Regions from separate parts of the Streptomyces sp. NPDC002446 genome, predicted to be linked through region 2. Evidence: riboswitches for the same ligand, from Rfam matches in the RefSeq annotation. Region 2 holds a riboswitch; each other region holds the start of a gene.
The links. Region 2 has a riboswitch for cobalamin ahead of ACWD6P_RS26890 (HoxN/HupN/NixA family nickel/cobalt transporter). Riboswitches for the same ligand answer to the same signal wherever they lie in the genome.

Region 1: it holds a riboswitch for cobalamin, as region 2 does, so the genes downstream of both, ACWD6P_RS19080 (prenyltransferase/squalene oxidase repeat-containing protein) here and ACWD6P_RS26890 (HoxN/HupN/NixA family nickel/cobalt transporter) in region 2, are expected to answer to the same signal.
Region 3: it holds a riboswitch for cobalamin, as region 2 does, so the genes downstream of both, ACWD6P_RS23880 (ribonucleoside-diphosphate reductase subunit alpha) here and ACWD6P_RS26890 (HoxN/HupN/NixA family nickel/cobalt transporter) in region 2, are expected to answer to the same signal.
Region 4: it holds a riboswitch for cobalamin, as region 2 does, so the genes downstream of both, metE (5-methyltetrahydropteroyltriglutamate--homocysteine S-methyltransferase) here and ACWD6P_RS26890 (HoxN/HupN/NixA family nickel/cobalt transporter) in region 2, are expected to answer to the same signal.

What each region holds. Positions count from the first base shown of each region.
Region 1 is NZ_JBSFYC010000031.1:12,153-16,992, forward strand. Features, by position in the region: gene ACWD6P_RS19075 (SCO2322 family protein) at 1-111, opposite strand, end outside; gene ACWD6P_RS19080 (prenyltransferase/squalene oxidase repeat-containing protein) at 156-1,463, opposite strand; cobalamin riboswitch at 1,631-1,778, opposite strand; gene ACWD6P_RS19085 (MBL fold metallo-hydrolase) at 1,868-2,983, opposite strand; gene ACWD6P_RS19090 (aldehyde dehydrogenase) at 3,331-4,818, shown strand; gene ACWD6P_RS19095 (ferredoxin) at 4,818-4,840, shown strand, end outside.
Region 2 is NZ_JBSFYC010000056.1:26,202-31,041, reverse strand. Features, by position in the region: gene ACWD6P_RS26920 (methyltransferase) at 1-331, shown strand, start outside; gene ACWD6P_RS26915 (TetR/AcrR family transcriptional regulator) at 385-960, opposite strand; gene ACWD6P_RS26910 (cupin domain-containing protein) at 1,111-1,569, shown strand; gene ACWD6P_RS26905 (nucleoside/nucleotide kinase family protein) at 1,656-2,336, shown strand; gene ACWD6P_RS26900 (MarR family winged helix-turn-helix transcriptional regulator) at 2,341-2,913, shown strand; gene ACWD6P_RS26895 (alpha/beta fold hydrolase) at 2,973-3,821, shown strand; cobalamin riboswitch at 3,859-4,082, shown strand; gene ACWD6P_RS26890 (HoxN/HupN/NixA family nickel/cobalt transporter) at 4,081-4,840, shown strand, end outside.
Region 3 is NZ_JBSFYC010000045.1:7,145-11,984, forward strand. Features, by position in the region: gene mctP (monocarboxylate uptake permease MctP) at 1-1,299, shown strand, start outside; gene ACWD6P_RS23870 (Uma2 family endonuclease) at 1,309-1,932, opposite strand; gene ACWD6P_RS23875 (GNAT family N-acetyltransferase) at 2,038-2,541, shown strand; cobalamin riboswitch at 2,668-2,818, shown strand; gene ACWD6P_RS23880 (ribonucleoside-diphosphate reductase subunit alpha) at 2,980-4,840, shown strand, end outside.
Region 4 is NZ_JBSFYC010000006.1:57,831-62,670, reverse strand. Features, by position in the region: gene ACWD6P_RS05605 (phosphocholine-specific phospholipase C) at 1-369, shown strand, start outside; gene metE (5-methyltetrahydropteroyltriglutamate--homocysteine S-methyltransferase) at 420-2,732, opposite strand; cobalamin riboswitch at 2,890-3,106, opposite strand; gene ACWD6P_RS05595 (aldo/keto reductase) at 3,209-4,264, shown strand; gene ACWD6P_RS05590 (L,D-transpeptidase family protein) at 4,355-4,840, opposite strand, start outside.

The DNA.
Region 1 (4,840 bases), on a different contig from region 2:
GCCGTCCCAGAAGGACCAGTAGCGGTACTCCTGCGCCTGGGCCGGCCCGGCGGTCAGCCCGGTGACCGTGCCGGCCAGCAGCAGCGTGCCGGCGACCCTGCCCCACCGCATGAGTCGGCTACGCCGCATCAGCCGAATCCGCCGCATGCGCCCCATCAGAGCTCGTTCTTCTTCTTACGGCCGCTCAGCAGGAAGCCGATGCCGGCGCCGACGGCCAGCCCGACGCCGATGACCCACCACACGCTGATGCCGCCGTCGGTCTCCTCGGCGTCCTTGGTGTGCTCCGCCGACGGCTTCGCGGTACCGGCCGGCTTGGGCCCCGTCTTGTTCAGCGCGGCCACCAGGTCGGTGCCCCCGAAGGAGCGCGGGTCGGTGCCGGTGGCGTGCGCGGCGAGCACCAGCTGGGCGTAGGCGGCGGGGCCGCTCTGCTCGGCCCAGTCCGCCGCGTTCTTCTCCAGCCACTGCAGCGGCTTGTGGGCCGCGGCGCCGTGCGCCCCGGCCGCCAGCGCCACCACGGCATCGGCGGTGTTTCCGACATCGGGCTGCTTCTCCTGGCCCGGCATCGCGGAGAGCAGATGCTGCCCGTTCGCCTCCAGCTGGGCGACGAGGTAGGCGGCGCCGCCGTCCGCGGCCTGCTGCGGCTCGGCGGCCTTCGGCTGCTTGCTGTCCTTGCAGGTCAGCGGCTTGACGGGGGTGTCCGCACCCTTGTCGGCCGGCGCCACGACAAAGCCCTTGCCCAGTGCGCCGGTCACGGCGGCCGCGGTGGCGTCCGCGTTCGGCGCCGCGCCCTTGAGCTGGAAGGTGAACGCACCGCGCTCGCCCTCCTTCGGGGCGCAGCCCAGCTGGAAGGTGAGCAGCGCCTCGTAGGGGGTCTTGCCGCCCTTCTTCGAGGTGACCGACTCCGGCTTCTCACCGGCCGCCGTGAGCGCGCCGATGACGACGGAGGTGGAGTTGGCGTCGCTGGCCGAGCCGGCCATCGAGCTCCAGCCACCGTCCTCGTTCTGCACCGACTTCAGCCAGCTCACGGCCTTCTTGACGGTCTCGCCGTGCCCGCCGAGCGCGGCCAGCGCCTGTACGGCGGCGGCCGTCTGGTTGGTGTCCCGCATCGCCTTGGCATCGCAGGGCTTGGCCGGCTCGGCGCGGAAGGCGGTGAACGAGCCGTCCGCACACTGCTGGCCGACCAGCCAGTCCACGGCCGAGGCCGCCGGCCGTACACCGACCGTGTCCTGCGCCAGCAGCGCGAGCGACTGCCGCCACACACCGTCGTACTGCGGGTCCTTGGTGCCGTAGAGCCCGTCGGGCAGCTTCTTGGGGGACGCCGACGGGCCGGCCGCGGGGGTCGCGAACGCGGCCGGGGCCGCGGCCGCGCCCAGCACCGCCGCGGCCGCCAGCGCCATGGCGGCGCGGCGCGCCACCAAGGCGACGGAGTGCGTCGAAGGGGCCTGGGGAGCCATGGGGGCCATCGGGTCGGTGCCTCTCGGGTCGGGTCGCGGCGGTGGTACGCAGCCGCGCTCGGCCGACCGCCGGACGCCGATCCTGCGATCGGGCGCGGTGGCACCGGGCTCAGCTCCGTATACCTCGACGGTGCCGCGCACCGGCCGTCCGCAGCGGCGGCGGTTCCGGTGGCGGGAGCCTTGGTCGTGCCCCACCGGGTGCTCCGGCTCGTACGGCCGTCGGCGTGCTGCCTGGACGGCCGTCCTCACGGTTGCGGGTCAGCGCCGGATTTCCACCGGCTTCCCCCGATCGGGTACGGATGAAGTTGTCCCGGACACCTTAACCGGCGCCCGGCCCGGGCTCGCCCGCGCGTACGGACGGGGGAGGCGGCAGGCGCCCTGCGCGGCCCGTGTGCCGCGCGCCCCCCGGCGCGTCACACCGCCTGGTAGGCCGCCGGGTCGGAGCCCGGTACCCGCTCCGCAACCCCCCGCTTCACCAGGTGGCGCAGATGCGCCTCGGCCTCCGAGAGGGCGATGTTCCGGGAGGCGTAGGGGATCCGTTCCCAGGGGCGGTTCCACTCCATGGCCACGGCGAGCTGCCAGGGGGTGAGCGGTTCGCGGAGCAGTGCTCTCAGTCCGGAGAGCCGCTCTTCGTGGTGAGCGATGAGCTCGCGTACGCGTGCGCCCGCGTCGCTGAAGGCGTGCTGGTGGGCGGGGAGCACCTCGGCGGGGGCGAGCCGGCCGATGCGTTCGAGGGAGGCGAGGTAGTCGCCCAGGGGGTCGGTCTCCGTGGCGTCGTCCGGGTCCTCGTACAGGCCGATGTGCGGGGTGATGCCGGGCAGGAGGTGGTCGCCGGAGAAGAGCCGCCCGAAGCCGCGAGCCCGCCCGCCCGGCCGCCCCTCCTCCGCCGGACGGTTCTCGCCCGCCGGCCGCTCCTCCTCCGCCGGACGGCGACCCGCTCCCGGATGCCTCTCCTCCAGGTGGAGGCACACATGCCCCGGCGTGTGCCCCGGCGTCCAGATGGCGCGCAGCCGGCGCCCCGGCAGGTCGATCAGCTCACCGGGGTCGATCCCACGGTCCGGCAGCGCGGCCCGTTGGCCGGGCACTCCGCGGCCGCCCCCGTTGGCGCGCGCCTCCCGGAGCGGCGCCAGATGGTCCTCCGGTGCGCCCGCCGCCGTCAGCTTGGCGATCAGATAGTCGAGCCACTGGCCCCGCTCGGCCTCGCGGGTGCGCCGGACCACGGCGGTGTCCGCCGCGTGCATCGCGACCCAGGCGCCGGAGGCCTCCCGAACCGCGGCGGAGAGGCCGTGGTGGTCGGGGTGATGGTGGGTGATCACGACGCCGTGGAGGTCGGTGACGGCGAAGCCGCAGGCGGCGACCCCGGCGACCAGGGTGTCCCAGGAGTCCGGGTCGTCCCAGCCGGTGTCGATGAGCACCGGTCCGCGGTCGGTCTCCAGGAGGTGGACGAGGGTGTGGCCGAGCGGGTTGTCCGGGATGGGGACGGCGATGCTCCACACTCCGCCCCGGTGGTCGGTCACCTGCGTGGTCATCCCGGTCCCCTCTCGGTGCGGCCAACACCCGGCGCCTCTCGGCGCGGCAGACCCGGCGCCTCCCGCCTCCCCTCACTATAACTAGAACTCGTTTCAAAGAGCCCTGAAGTCGCCTGCGCCGAACCGTTGTTGGGATTCCGTCCGCGCCGTGGACTCCTCCAGGTGGAACTGGTATCAGTTCCTGATGCGATGGCTCACCTGACGCAGCATCAGCACGCCGCGGCACCGGCACCCCGCACCCGCACCCGCACCGGCACCCCGCACCAGTACTCGGCATCAGAACCCCGCGTCAGGCGTCAGCGCGTACGTACCTCGGACAGGCGGCCCACCCGCAGGAGGCGGCAGCGATGAGCGACCTCGTCGAGCACGGAAAGCTCTACATAGGCGGAGAGTTGGTCGATCCGGCCGGCCGGGACACGATCGAGGTCATCTCGCCGCACACCGAACGGGTCATCGGCCGGGTCCCGCGCGCCTCGCGGGCCGATGTGGACCGCGCGGTGGCCGCGGCCCGTACGTCCTTCGAGTCCGGCGTGTGGGCGAACGCCCCGCTGGCGGACCGGATCGCGGTGGTGACCCGTATCAAGGACGCCTTCGCCGCGCGCAGCGAGGAGATCGCCCGGGTCATCAGCTCCGAGAACGGCACCCCCTACACCTCGGGCGTCATGGTGCAGTCGCTGGCCTCGGTGCTGGCGTGGGACGCGGCGCTGACCGTGGCCCGCGGTCTCGGAGCGGCCGGGGGCCGTCCCGCGGAAGACGGCAGCCCCTTCGAGGAGCGGCGGGCCGGTGTGCTGGGGCCGATCCTCGTACGGCGGGAGCCGGTCGGGGTGGTCGCGGCCGTGGTGCCGTGGAACGTCCCGCAGTTCACCGCCGCCGCCAAGCTCGCGCCGGCCCTGCTGGCGGGCTGCTCGGCGGTGCTGAAGGTGTCGCCGGAGACGCCCCTGGACGCGTATCTCCTCGCCGAGATCGCGACCGAGGCCGGGCTGCCGGAGGGTGTGCTGTCGATCCTGCCGGCGGACCGCGAGGTCAGTGAGTACCTGGTCGGGCACCCGGGCGTGGACAAGGTGTCGTTCACCGGCTCCGTGGCGGCGGGCAGGCGCGTCATGGAGGTCGCGGCCCGCAACCTCAGCCGCGTCACCCTGGAGCTGGGCGGCAAGTCCGCGGCGGTGATCCTGCCGGACGCGGATCTGGACGCGGCGGTGGCCGGCATCGTGCCGTTCGCCTGGATGATCAACGGTCAGGCCTGTGTGGCCCAGACCCGGATCCTCGCACCGCGCAGCCACTACGACGAGATCGCCGAACGGTTCACCGCGGCGGCGTCCTCGCTCACCGTCGGCGACCCGCTGGATCCGGCCACCGAAGTGGGCCCGCTGGTCGCCCGCCGCCAGCAGCAGCGCTCGCTGGACTACATCGCGCTCGGCCAGCAGGAAGGCGCCAAGGTCCTCACCGGCGGCGGCCGGCCCAGGGACCGGGCCACGGGCTGGTATGTCGAGCCGACCCTCTTCGGCGAGGTCGCCAACTCCATGCGGATCGCCCGCGAGGAGATCTTCGGCCCGGTCATCTGTCTGCTCCCGTACGACGACGAGGAGCAGGCGGTACGGATCGCCAACGACTCCGACTACGGGCTCTCCGGCTCGGTGTGGACGGCGGACGTCGACCACGGCGTCGACATCGCACGGCGGGTGCGCACCGGTACGTACTCGGTGAACACCTTCAGCATCGACATGCTCGGCCCGTTCGGCGGCTACAAGAACTCCGGCATCGGGCGGGAGTTCGGCCCCGAGGGCTTCGGTGAATACCTGGAGCACAAGATGATCCATCTGCCGGCGGGTGCCTGATGGCGGACCGCTGGCGGGTGGA
Region 2 (4,840 bases):
CCCGTGGGTGCCCGCGAAACCGACCTCCCCGGTGGAGCGCGCGGTCTACGACCCCGGCAACCGGATGCTGCACGGCTTCCTCAGCGGCCTCGCGGACCATCTGACGCCGGACGGAGAGGGCTGGCTGATCCTCTCCGACCTCGCGGAACACCTCGGCCTGCGCCCGCACGCCGAGCTCCTCGACTCGTTCACCAGCGCCCATCTCACGGTCCTGGGGCGGCTCGACATCACCCCGCGCCACCCGCGCGCCCGTGACACCTCCGACCCGCTCCATGTGGCCCGCGCGGCCGAGGTGACCTCACTGTGGCGGCTGGGCATCGCACACACCTGACCCGGGGCCGCGGGCGCTCGGGGGCCGTCCGCCCCCGGGCCGCCGGACCGGCGTCAGGGCCGTAGCCCCGCACACGCGTTGCGGACGTAGCGGCGCCAGTCACCGGCGTCATGGCGGATCACCGCCGCCAGCCCGCACACGATCATCACCACATCGCCGACCTCGACGTCCGCGCGCACCGTGCCCTCTTCCTTGGCACGGGCGAGCAGTTGGCCCGCGACCGTCTCGGCCTGCGCCCGGCCCTCCCCGGTCGGCTCGGTCGACCCGAAGGCCGCCTCGATCGACGCGGACAGCCCCCGCTCGGCGTCCAGCACCTCCCCGATGTGCTCGACATAGGCGGCCAGCCCGTCGGCGGCCACGGCACTCGGCAGACAGCGGGTACGCCCGAACTCCACGATCTCCGCCTGGCGTTGCTCCCCCACGGCGGCGATCAGGGCCGCCCTGCTGGGGAAGTGCCGGTAGACCGTGCCGACCCCCACCCCGGCCGCCCGGGCAACTTCGGGCATCTGCGCCTCGTCGCCGCGCGCGCGGAACACTTCCCGCGCGGCGTCCAGCACGCGGGTGCGGTTGCGCTCGGCGTCGGCGCGCGGCCTGCGCCGCGGGTCGGGAGAGGTCGAAGTGGGTGCCACATCGCCGATGCTACTGCTAGGCTCATCAAACGGAATCGGATTCCGATTCCGTTTTCGGCTTCCGTTTTTCTCGGCAGCGACTCCGGATACCGATCGGCTCCGCATACCGATCGGCTCCGGATCCCGACCTGGAGAGGACCAGCGATCACCATGTCCAAGGAGCGATTCCTCGTCCTGCAACCCGGCGAACGACGTCCCGGCCGCATCCCTCTGCCGCCCGGATTCGGCGTCAAGGCCCGTACGAGCGACACCGAGGGCCGGCTCGCCATCCTGGAGAACCAGCTCGACGTCGACATTCCGCCGCATATCCACCACGATGCCGATGAATTCGTCTACGTCCTGGAAGGCGAGATGGAGGTCGACTTCGACGGCGCCACCCACCGCCTGACCCCGGGCATGTGCGCCCTGCTGCCCCACGGCGTCCCGCACGCCATGCGCAACGCCTCCCAACCGCCCGCCCGCTGCCTGCAGATCTCGTCACCGGGCGGCTGGGAGGAGTTCGTGGAGGACATGGTCGAGGCCGGACCGGTCGTCATGAAGGGCGGCCACCCCGACCTCGACCGCCTCAACGAGATCGGCGCGAAGTACGGCATGGAGTACTTCGGCTGAGCCACGGGGGGAGGGAGGGAAGCGCCGGAGCCGACCGCGCCCGATCGACGGTCCCCCGACGGCCGATCGGGCACGATGGACGCACCATGAACCCCCGGCACCTCCTCTCCCGCGCCCGACGGCTGGCCGCCACCGCGTCCCCCGACCGGCGCCGGCTGCTCGGCATCACCGGCCCGCCGGGCGCCGGCAAGTCCACCCTCGCCGCCCACTTGGTGACGGAGCTCGCCGGGCAGGCGGCGCTCGTCCCGATGGACGGCTTCCATCTCGCCGAGGCAGAGTTGCGCCGCCTCGGCCGTACGGACCGCAAGGGCGCGCCCGACACCTTCGATCCCGCCGGATACGCGGCGCTGCTGGCCCGCCTGCGCACACCGGAGCCGGATACCGACGTCTACGCCCCGGCCTTCGACCGCCGCATCGAGGAGCCGGTCGCCGGCAGCATCCCCGTAGCGCCCCACATCCCGCTCGTCGTCACCGAAGGCAATTACCTCCTCCTCGACTCCGCGCCCTGGTCGCGGGTGCGCGCGCTGCTCGACGAGGTCTGGTACGTGGATCTGGACAGCTCGGAGCGGATCCGCCGGCTGGTCGACCGCCATGAGCACTTCGGGCGCCCGCGCGCCGACGCCGAGCGGTTCGTGCACACCTCGGACGAGGCCAACGCCCGTGTCGTGGCGGCGACTCGCGACCGCGCCGATCTCGTCATCACCTTCACGCCCGAAGCGGCTCCACCGCCAACCCCTTCCCAAGCGACATCATCGATGTCATCATGACAACATGAGTGTCAATGAGGGGGGCGCGGGGACGCGCGACACCGGGCCGACGCCCACCGAAGACCTGCTGTACGGCGTCATCAGACGCCTGTGGCCGCTCCACCGCACGGTCGTCCGCGCGGTGGAGCGCGAGCTGACGGGCACGGGCCTGACCGCCGGCGAGCATGCCCTGCTGGACGCCCTTCGTAGCGAAGGGCCGCGGACCGTACCGCAGTTGGCCCGTTCGATGGGGCTGGACAGACAGCCGGTGCAGCGCTGGGTGAACCACGCCGCGGAGCTGGGCCTGGTCGTGACGGCACCCAACCCCGCGCACCGCCGCTCGTCCCTGATCGAGCTCACCGCCGAAGGAGCAGCGGCGATACGCAGGATCCAGGACTTCGAGTCGACGGAGCTGCGGCGCCGGCTGGCCGACCTGCCCGCCGACGACGTCCGCACCACGCTGCGCGTACTCGACCGACTCGACGAGGAATTCCGGCACCTGGCGAACACAGCGAACGAAGCGAACGACTCACACGTTCCCTCAACGAAAACCCTGAAAGCGCCGAAAGCCGCGAAAACCCCACAGCCGCGACAGTAACGACACCCAGCCCACCTCCCCCACTCACCGCCTCTCCCGCGCAAAGGACGACCCGGAGCATGACCCGAGCAATCACCGCCTGGTCCGAGATCGACAACGGCCTCGTGCCGGTCGACGACGGCGAGCTGTTCTACGAGACGGCCGGCTCGGGCCCCGCGGTGGTGCTGCTGCACGGCGGCATGCTCGACCAGCACATGTGGGACGAACAGTTCGCCTGGCTGGTGAACTCCGGCCTCCGCGCGATCCGCTACGACTTCCGCGGCCATGGCCTGTCCTCCACGGTGGCCGGGGACTACGCCAACCACGACGACCTGTGCGCCCTCCTCGACGCGCTCGATGTCCCCAGCGCCGTCCTCGTCGGCCTCTCCCACGGTTCGCGGGTCGCGCTCGACACCGCGATAGCCCACCCGGACCGGGTGACGGCCCTCGCGCTCGCCTCTCCCGGCATCAGCGGCCGCCCGTTCACCGACCCCTTCGTGCTGGAGCACATAAGGGAGCAGGTGGCGGCCATCGGCACGCCGGACGGCGCCGAGCGCTATGTGGAGCACTTCCTGCGGATGTGGGTGGACGGTCCGCATCGTGAACCCTCCGCCGTGCACCCGGGGTTCCGCGAGCGGATGCGCGCCTCGGCCATGGCCAACGTCGAGGTGCACGCCGACGGCCTTGGCGGCGGGATGCCCCTCGAGGTCGGGGCCGCCGACCGCCTGGGCGAGATCAGGGTGCCGACGGTCGTGTTCGACGGCGACCTCGACAGTTCGGACATCTCCGCCAACGCCCATGCGATAGCGCTGACCGTCCCCGGCGCCCGAAGAGTCCGCATACCGAGCGCGGCCCATATGGTCAATCTGGAGAACACCGCGCTCTACGACCGCGAACTGCACGCCTTCCTCTCGTCCTTGGCCTACTGACCTGCTGACATCGGTCGTCCTCCGTCCCCACCGGCAGCTAGAGTGGCCGGGCCGTGGTGTTCGGGAAGACCGGTGACGGACCTTGTGGTCCCAGGCCGGAGCGGCCCTCGCCACTGTGATCGGGGAGTTTCCGGCCCTTCTCCGTACGCGCATGGCGCGCGTACGGCGCCACTGACCGCAGCCTGCGGCCGGGAAGGCGGGGGCGGGAACAGCGTCAGCGAACCCGTAAGCCAGGAGACCGGCCACGGCATCTCACGAACTGATCCACGAGGTGCTGGAGCGTGACCGCCGGATGGCCCTGTCCACCGATACCCCGAAGCCCCCTGCCACGCCCGCGTTCCGCTGGCGCCGTCAGGACACCGTCCGCACCGCGGGCCTAATGGCCGTCATAGCCGGCCTGCATGTCGTCGCCTTCGGCGTGCTCTTCGTCCTCGTGGTCCCGAACCACTACTCCGTCGGAAGCCAGGTCTTCGGCGTCGGGCTCGGCATCACCGCGTACACCCTCGGCATGCGGCACGCCTTCGACGCCGACCACATCGCCGCGATCGACAACACCACCCGCAAGCTGATGGCCGACGGCAAGCGGCCGGTCTCGGTGGGCTTCTGGTTCGCGCTCGGCCACTCCAGCGTGGTCGTCGCGATGGCCGCCCTGGTGGCGGGCGGCGCCCAGCTCGCCGGCACCCTGCTCGACGACGAGTCCCGCACCCACCAGATCCTCGGCACTGTCGGCACCACCGTCTCGGGGACGTTCCTCTACCTCATCGCCGCCCTCAACCTCATCGCGCTGGCGGGGATCTGGCGGGTCTTCCAGGGCATGCGCGACGGCCGCTACGACGAGGCCGAGCTGGAGCAGCGCCTGGATTCCCGCGGTTTCATGAACCGCTTCCTGGGGCGCTTCACCCGCTCGATCTCCCGCCCCGGCCAGATGTTCCCGCTCGGCTTCCTCTTCGGGCTCGGCTTCGACACCGCGACCGAGGTGACCCTGATGGTGATGGCGGGCAGCGGCGCCGCGGCCGGCC
Region 3 (4,840 bases), on a different contig from region 2:
ACCACCTCCGACTTCGTCCGCGGCCGCTTCGGGTCCAGGGGCCTGTCGCTGGCCGTGGCGCTGACCGGCATCCTCGCGACGATGCCCTACATCGCGCTCCAACTGGTCGGTATCCAGGCCGTGCTGGACGTGATGGGCGTCGGCGGCGGCGAGCACACCAACTGGTTCGTCAAGGACCTGCCGCTGCTGATCGCCTTCGCGGTCCTGGCGGCCTACACCTACTCCTCCGGCCTGCGCGCCCCGGCCCTGATCGCCTTCGTCAAGGATGGCCTGATCTATCTGGTCATCGCCGTGGCGATCGTCTACATCCCGATCAAGCTGGGCGGATTCGAGGGAATCTTCGACGCGGCGGGCAAGGCGTTCGCCGAGCCCGGCGCCGTTCCCGGCCAGCCGCGCGGCGAGCTGACCAGCGGGCCCGCCAAGCAGTGGACGTACGCGACGCTGGCGCTCGGCTCGGCCCTGGCGCTCTTCATGTACCCGCACTCGATCACCGCCACGCTCTCCTCGCGCAGCCGCAACGTCATCCGCCGCAACACCACGATCCTGCCCCTCTACTCCCTGATGCTGGGCCTCCTGGCGCTGCTCGGCTTCATGGCGATCAAGGCCGGTACGGACATCCAGGGCAACCCGCAGCTGGCCATCCCCCAGCTGTTCGAGGACATGTTCCCGAGCTGGTTCTCCGGCGTCGCCTTCGCCGCGATCGGCATCGGCGCACTCGTCCCGGCGGCGATCATGTCCATCGCCGCGGCCAACCTCTTCACCCGCAACGTCTACAAGGACTTCCTCAAGCGGGACGCCACGCCCGAGCAGGAGCACAAGGTCGCCAAGCTCGTCTCCCTGCTGGTCAAGGTCGGCGCCCTGGTCTTCGTCCTCACCATGGACAAGACCGTCGCGATCAACTTCCAGCTGCTGGGCGGCATCTGGATCCTGCAGACCATGCCGTCCCTGGTGGGCGGCCTGTTCACCCGCTGGTTCCACCGCTGGGCGCTGCTGGCCGGCTGGGCGGTCGGCATGCTCTACGGCACGCTCGCGGCCTACGGCGTCGCCAGCCCGACCCAGAAGCACTTCGGCGGATCGTCCGCCGAGATCCCCGGCATCGGCGAGATCGGCTACATCGGCCTGACCGCCTTCGTCCTGAACGTCGTGGTGACGGTGGTGCTCACCTTCGCCCTGAAGGCCGCCAAGGCCCCTGAGGGCGTCGACGAGACCAGCCCCGCCGACTACACCGCGGACGCCGGCGACAAGGGCGTCTCGGCCGATCTGCCACCGGCTACGGCGGGGGCACCGGCGGGGCACTGAGGCGCCGGATCACGCTCGGCTGCGGGCCGCCGCATCCCTCCGGGGTGCGGCGGCCCAGTCTTTGAGCGGCTCCGTTTCCAGAGTGATGTCCACGGGGGCGGGCAGGTGAAGCGCCTTGCCGAACGCGACGGTGAGGACGTCCTCGTAGCGGGAGGCATCCGGCTCGCTGTGCAGCGTGAGCTGACGTTCTTCCCGCTCGATCAGCAGATACAGCGGGATGCCGGCCTCCGCATAGGCACGGGGCTTCTGCACCCGGGCACGGTGGTCGGCTCCGGGGTCGTACGAGGTGATCTCGACGACCATCAACGCCGGTTCAGGATCCACCCATTCCCCTTGGCCCACGAAAGCCCCGCTGTGCGCGAGCAGACCGTCCGGGCAGGCGCGTCCATCGCGGCCGGACTGCACCTTCAGGCCCTGGGAGGCCGAGAGCCAGAGTTCGGGCCGACGCCGCAGGAAGAGGCGGGTAAGCCACGCGATGATCCGTCCGTGGTTCCCGTCGGGTCCGGCTTTGCTGCTGACCATTTCCTCGATGAGCTCCAGCCTCGGACGCTCGTCCGCGCGAGCGAGTATCCGAGCGGCCTCTTCGAAGTACTCGGTGAGCGTGCGGTAGGGCCGGTCGGCGGAATCGGTCATGAGACCTTCTCCTTTCGCTGCCGAGCTGAGCTGGGGCGTGCTCCCGACGATAGCGAGGGCCACTGACACCCACCCCGCCATCAACCCACCCCCACACTGGACCCCATGGACATCACGATCAGGCCCGTGCGCCAGGCGGAGTTCGGTGTGGTCGGCGAGTTGCTGGTGGCGGTCTATCTGGCCGATGGGCTGCTGGTGGCCGGGGAGGGCGACACGTACGCGGCGAAGCTGCGGGAGGTGGCCGAGCGGGCGGAGCAGGCGGATGTGCTGGTGGCCGTGGAGGGGCCGGGCGAGCGGGTGGTGGGGACGGTCACCTTCAGCGCGTACGGGAGTCCGTACGCGGAGCTGGCGCGGCCCGGGGAGGGGGAGTTCCGGATGCTGGCGGTGGCGTCCGAGGGGCGCGGGCGGGGAGTCGGGGAGGCGTTGGTGGCGGCATGTCTGGAGCGGGCGCGGGTGCTCGGGCTGCACGGCATGGTGCTGTCCAGTCCGCGCCATGTGCGGCCCGCGCACCGGCTCTACCGGCGGCTGGGGTTCGAGCGCGCCGAGGAGCGGGACTGGGAGCCCGTACCGGGCGTCATGCTCTGGGCGTTCGCCCGGGAATTGGCCTGAAGGGCGCGCCGGGCCCGGCCCCGGAGCCGTTCCGGGCCCGGCCGCACCCCCTGGCGCTTCGCACACGTGTCGGAGTGGTATGAGGCGGCGACACAAGATGTGGGGGTGCGTACGGGGTGCGGCACAAGATGTATGCTCGTCCTCGCTGTCGCCGCAGGGGAATCCGGTGGGAATCCGGAACTGTCCCGCAACGGTGTAGGAGCGCGCCCAGTGGCCTGATGACGGCTCTGCCGCGCGCCCGTGAAGTCCGAGGACCTGCCGACGGTACGCCCGCACCGCCATCGGTGCGGACGTCGATACGTCCGGGCCCCGAGGGCTGGGCCGGTGGACGCCGCGCGGTGTGCCCGCGCACCCCATTCCGTCACGGGGTGCCGCATGCGCGCGTGCGCCCGTCGCGCCCCGCCCCTCCGGCCCCCGCCGAGTGAGGGAGAGCATCACGTGACCATCGCGCCAACGGAACCCGCGTCAGACGCCGAGGTCGTGCAGCCTGCGGTGACCACGCCTGCCGCCCCCGTCGGCGGGCCGGGCGAGGACGGGCAGGACGGTCCGGGCGTTGCGCTGCTGCGCACCCTGACCGCGCTGACCGAGGACCTGACCGCGACCGACCCCGGCAAGGTGGCCGCCGCCGCCCTGCGCGGCAGGTACGAGGGCGCAGGCGGGGCCGAACTGCGGTCGCTGGCCATCGACGCCGCGGCCGGCCTGATCGGTGACGAGCCGCAGTACTCCAAGCTCGCCGCGCGGCTGCTCACCCTCGCGATCTCGGAGGAGGCGGCCGAACAGGGGGCGGTCGCCTTCTCCGCCTCCATCGAGGTCGGCCACCGCGAGGGGCTGATCGCCGACGAGACCGCGGAGTTCGTACGGGCCCACGCCGCCCGGCTGGACGCGCTGGTCGACAAGGCGCTCGCCGACGGTGCCGACGACCGCTTCGGATACTTCGGGCTGCGCACCCTGCACTCGCGCTACCTGCTGCGGCACCCCACCACCCGTCAGGTCATCGAGACGCCCCAGCACTTCCTGCTGCGGGTGGCCTGCGGCCTGGCCGAGGACCACTCGGAGCGCGCCCTGGACGACGTCGCCGAGCTGTACCGCCTGACCAGCTCGCTGTCGTACCTCCCCTCCTCCCCCACCCTCTTCAACTCCGGCACCCGCCACCCGCAGATGTCGTCCTGCTATCTGCTGGACTCCCCGCTGGACGAGCTGGACTCGATCTACGACCGGTACCACCAGGTGGCCCGGCTGTCCAAGCACGCCGGCGGCATCGGCCTGTCGTACTCCCGCATCCGCGCCCGCGGTTCGCTGATCCGCGGCACCAACGGGCACTCCAACGGCATCGTGCCGTTCCTGCGCACCCTGGACGCCTCGGTCGCGGCCGTGAACCAGGGCGGCCGGCGCAAGGGCGCCGCCTGTGTCTACCTGGAGACCTGGCATGCGGACATCGAGGAGTTCCTGGAGCTGCGCGACAACACCGGTGAGGAGGCCCGCCGCACCCACAACCTGAACATCGCGCACTGGATCCCGGACGAGTTCATGCGCCGGGTGGAGGCGGACGCCGACTGGTCGCTGTTCTCCCCCTCGGACGTCCCGGAGCTGGTGGACCTGTGGGGCGACGAGTTCGACGCCGCGTACCGCAAGGCCGAGGCGGACGGCCGGGCGCTCAAGCAGATCCCGGCCCGGGTGCTGTACTCCCGGATGATGCGCACCCTGGCGCAGACCGGCAACGGCTGGATGACGTTCAAGGACGCCGCCAACCGCACCGCCAACCAGACCGCCGAGCCCGGCAAGGTCGTGCACTCCTCCAACCTGTGCACCGAGATCCTGGAGGTGACCGACGACGGGGAGACCGCGGTCTGCAACCTGGGGTCGGTCAACCTCGCCGCGCACCTGGGTGCGGACGGCACGATGGACTGGGAGCGGCTGGACGCCACGGTCCGTACCGCCGTCACCTTCCTCGACCGCGTCGTGGACATCAACTTCTACCCGACCGAGCAGGCCGGGGCCTCCAACTCCCGCTGGCGCCCGGTCGGTCTGGGCCTGATGGGCCTGCAGGACGTCTTCTTCCGGCTGCGGCTGCCCTTCGACTCGCCCGAGGCGCGGGAGCTGTCGACCCGGATCTCCGAGCGGATCATGCTCGCCGCGTACGAGGCGTCCGCCGACCTCGCCGAGCGGCACGGCCCGCACCCGGCCTGGTCCGCGACCCGCACCGCCCGCGGTGTGCTGCACCCGGACCACTACCCGAACGCCGAGCCCCGCTGGGCGGACCGCTGGGCGGCGCTGCGCACCCGTATCGCCACGACCGGAA
Region 4 (4,840 bases), on a different contig from region 2:
GGCGCCTACGACCTCTCGGTGTTCGGCCCGAACGGCTTTCTGCGGACCTTCCAGGGCCCCGGCAAGACCGCCGGCCCCGAGGTGACGGCGCGCCACGACAAGGCGACCGGCAACCTCAAGCTGACCCTCAGGAACGCGGGCGGCGCCGACTGCAACCTCACCGTCAGCAATGCGTACGGCGGTGCCAAGGAGACGTTCAAGGTGCGCGCCGGCGGCACCGTCGAGCACACCGTGGACCTGCGGGCGAGCAAGCGCTGGTACGACCTGACCGTGGTGTCCGACACGGACCGCACGTTCCTGCGGCGCCTCGCGGGGCACGTGGAGAACGGCGCGGTGGGAGTGAGCGACCCCGCGATCATCACCGGCTGAGCGCCGTCGGCCCCGGCCCGCGCCCGAAGGCACGGGCCGGGGCCGGCGCGTCAGCGCAGGGTGCCGCGGACCTCGCGCGCCGCCGCCACCAGGTTCTCCAGCGCCGACCGCACCTCGGGCCAGCCGCGGGTCTTCAGACCGCAGTCCGGGTTGACCCACAGCCGCTCCGGCGGAATGCCCTCAAGTCCCTTGCGCAGCAGGGAGGTTGCCTCGGCGGTGCTCGGCACCCGCGGGGAGTGGATGTCGTAGACACCGGGTCCCACCTCGCGCGGATAGCCGGCGGTGGCGAGTTCGCCGGCGACCTGCATGTGCGAGCGGGCCGCCTCCAGGCTGATGACATCGGCGTCCAGGTCGTCGATCGCCTGGAGGATGTCGCCGAACTCGGCGTAGCACATGTGGGTGTGGATCTGGGTGCCCGGGCGGACGCCGCCCGTGGAGAGGCGGAACGCCTCGGTGGCCCAGGCCAGATACGCGTCGCGGCCGGCGGCGCGCAGCGGCAGCGTCTCGCGCAGGGCGGGCTCGTCGACCTGGATGACCGCGGTGCCGGCCGCTTCGAGGTCGGCCACCTCGTCGCGCAGGGCGAGCGCGACCTGCCGGGCGGTGTCGGCGAGCGGCTGGTCGTCGCGGACGAAGGACCAGGCGAGCATGGTGACCGGGCCGGTGAGCATGCCCTTGACGGGCCGCTCGGTGAGGGACTGGGCGTAGGTCGTCCAGCGGACCGTCATCGGCTCGGGCCGGGAGATGTCCCCGGCCAGGATCGGCGGGCGGACATAGCGGGTGCCGTACGACTGGACCCAGCCTTGCCGGGTGGCGAGGTAGCCGGTGAGCTGCTCGGCGAAGTACTGGACCATGTCGTTGCGCTCCGGCTCGCCGTGCACGAGGACGTCGAGACCGGCCTTCTCCTGGAAGGCGAGGACCTCGTGGATCTCCGCCGCGATGCGCTCCTCGTAGGCCGCGGCGTCGATCCGGCCGGCGCGCAGGTCGGCGCGGGCGGTGCGCAGTTCGGCGGTCTGCGGGAACGAGCCGATGGTGGTCGTCGGCAGCAGCGGCAGCCCGAGGTGGGCGCGCTGGGCGGCGGCCCGCTCGGCGTACGGTGCCGAGCGGCGCGCGTCGCCGTCGGTGACGGCCGCGGCGCGGGCGCGTACCGCGGGGTCATGGGTGAGCGCGGAGCCGGCCCGGGAGGCCAGGGCGGCGCGGTTGGCGGCGAGTTCGGCCCTGATGGACCCGGTGCCCCGGGCCAGGCCGCGCGCCAGCGTGACGATCTCCGCGCACTTCTGACGGGCGAAGGACAGCCAGCGGGCGATCTGCGGGTCGACCTCGGGCTCGGCGGCGGCGTCCAGCGGGACGTGCAGCAGCGAGCAGGAGGAGGACACGTCCACCCGGTCGGCGAGGCCGAGCAGGGTGCCCAGCGTGGCCAGCGACTTCTCGAAGTCGTTGAGCCAGACGTTGCGGCCGTTGACGACGCCGGCCACCAGCCGCTTGCCGGGCAGCCCGCCGGCCGCGGCGAGATCGGCGAGGTTGGCGGCCGCGGCGCCGGTGAAGTCCAGCGCCAGCCCGTCGACCGGCGCCTTCGCCAGCACCGGCAGCGCCTCGCCGAGCCGGTCGAAGTACGAGGCGACCAGCAGCTTCGGGCGGTCGGTGAGGGTGCCCAGGTCGCGGTAGGCGCGCGCCGCGGCGTTCAGCTCGGCGGGGGAGCGGTCCTGGACGAGGGCGGGCTCGTCGAGCTGCACCCACTCGGCGCCCGCCGCCCGGAGGTCGGCGAGCACCTCGGCGTAGACGGGCAGCAGCCGGTCGAGCAGTGTCAGCGGATCGAAGCCCGCCGCGACGCCGGGCGCGGGCTTGGCCAGCAGGAGGTAGGTGACCGGGCCGACCAGCACCGGGCGGGCGGCCAGGCCGAGTTCGAGGGCTTCGGTCAGCTCGGCGACCTGCTTGGCGGAGTCCGCGGCGAAGACCGTGTCCGGGCCCAACTCCGGTACGAGATAGTGGTAGTTGGTGTCGAACCACTTGGTCATCTCCAGCGGCGCCACCTCCTGGGTGCCGCGGGCCATCGCGAAGTAGCCGTCCAACCGGTCGGCGGCCACCGCGGCACGGTGCCGCTCCGGGATCGCACCGACCATCACGCTGGTGTCCAGGACGTGGTCGTAGTAGGAGAAGTCGCCGGTCGGCACCTCGTCGATACCGGCCTCGGCGAGCCGCTGCCAGTTGCCGCGGCGCAGCCCGGCCGCGGTGGTCCGCAGGGCGTCCGCGCTCACCCGGCCCTTCCAGTAGCCCTCGATGGCCCTCTTCAGTTCACGGTTCTGCCCCTGCCGGGGGTAGCCGTGCACGGTGGCCCGTACTGCCGCCGCTGCGGATGTGCTGGTCACGGAACTCTCCTTCGCGAGTGTCGACTCGACCCCGGGGACGGGGGAGGGCGCGAAGGGTGGCCGAACCGGGCGGATGGGTGGGTGCGCTGCCGCCGCCCGTGCCGCCTGACTTGTCCGCCGACCCGCCCTCGAGGTCACCGAGATCACCCCGCACACAGGTCGCACGGGGGCACTGGCAGGTATTCGGACTCGTGGGCACATCCGCCGAGGCGGACACCTACTGGCCGTCGCTTCCCAGACCCGGCCGGGTCCAGTGCGTATGACGGCGGTCGTTCCCACTCACCGCTGCGGGGCAGTCCCGGATTCACACCGGGTTCCCTCTTACGACGCGCCTGCCTGGCGGGCAGGGCGAACCAGACGCACTCGTCACCTTAGGCCCTTCCGCAGGCATCGGGTATCCGCATTCGAGCAGGCCTTGAGCTGGAGTGCGCTCCAGCGCCTAGCGTGCCGATCACGTACCGAGCGAAGGGAACACCGTGCGCTACACACTGTTCGGCAGGACCGGTCTGCGGGTGAGCGAGCTGAGCCTGGGGACCATGACCTTCGGCGAGGAGTGGGGGTGGGGCGCCGGCAAGGAGACCAGCGGCCGGATCCTGGACGCCTACGCGGACGCCGGCGGCAACTTCGTCGACACCGCGAACAACTACACTGACGGCGCCGCCGAGCGGATGCTCGGGGAGCTGCTCGAAGGGCGCCGGGACGGGTTCGTCCTCGCCAGCAAGTACACCTGCGCGACCCGCAAGGGCGATGTGAACGCGGCCGGCAACCACCGCAAGAACCTCGTCCGGTCGGTGGAGGCGAGTCTGGACCGGCTGCGCACCGACCACCTCGATGTGCTGTGGGTGCATGCACGGGACAACTTCACCCCGGTCGAGGAGGTCATGCGGGCGCTCGACGACCTGGTGCGTTCCGGCAAGGTCCAGTACATCGGCGTCTCCGACTGGCCCGCCTGGGAGATCGCGCAGGCCAACACGCTCGCCGAGCTGCGCGGTTGGACGGCCTTCGCGGGCTCGCAGCTGCGCTACAACCTGCTGGAGCGCACGCCGGAGCGGGAGTTGCTGCCGCAGGCCCGCGCCTTCGACCTGGCCGTGCTGGCCTGGGCGCCGCTCGCCGCCGGGAGGCTCACCGGAAAGTACCGCCGTGGCGGGACCGGGCGGCTGGACGTCGTCGCTGGCGACCCGCGGGACGGTGCGGGGGACGAGACCGTCACCGCGGTGCTGGAGATCGCCGAGCAGGGCGGCTGGAGCCCGGCGCAGGTGGCGCTGGCGTGGCTGCGCAGCCGGCCGGGCAACATCGTCCCGATCATCGGGGCCACCAAGGAGAGCCAGCTCGCCGACAACCTCGCGAGCGTCGGTGTCGAGCTGGACGCCGACGCGCTGGCCCGGCTGGACGCGGTGAGCGCGGTGCCGCTGGGCTTCCCGCACGACTTCCTGCGGGAGCCGGCCATCACCGAGAACGTCTACGGGGACCGCTGGGCCGACATCGAGGACCGGCGCTCCACATACCGCCGTACGACCGGCGGGATCCGCTGACCGGATGTCCTCCCCGGGCCCGGTACGACGCACGCCGCCGCCCGGAAGGCCGGGCGGCGGCGTGCGCGCACTGCGGTCAGGCGCCGGGCGTCACTTCAGCGCGCTGCGCTGCTGCCACTGCTGCCAGGTCTCCTGCCAGACCTCCAGGCCGTTGCCGACGTCGGTCTTGTTGGGGTTGCTGGTGCCCTTCACCTCGACCGTGGAGCCGATCGTCAGGAAGTCGTAGACCTTCTTGGCGTCCGCGGTGGTCATGCCGAAGCAGCCGTGGCTGTTGTTGACCACGCCGATCTGCTTGTTCCACGGGGCGGAGTGCAGAAAGGTGCCGGAGGCGGTGAGGTGGGTGACCCACTTCGAGTCCAGCATCCACTCGTCGCCGTGGCCGATGGTGGAGGAGTCCATCGTCTCGGCCGCGTTCTTGCTGCGTACGGTGTGCACGCCGCCGCGGGTCGGGTCCTGCGGGGAGCCCGCGGAGCCGCTGATGGTGCCGACGTTCTTGCCGTTCTCGTACATGGTCAGGGTGTGCGAGGGAACGTCGATGACGGCCTTGTGGTCGGCGCCGATGGTGAATCCGAAGTT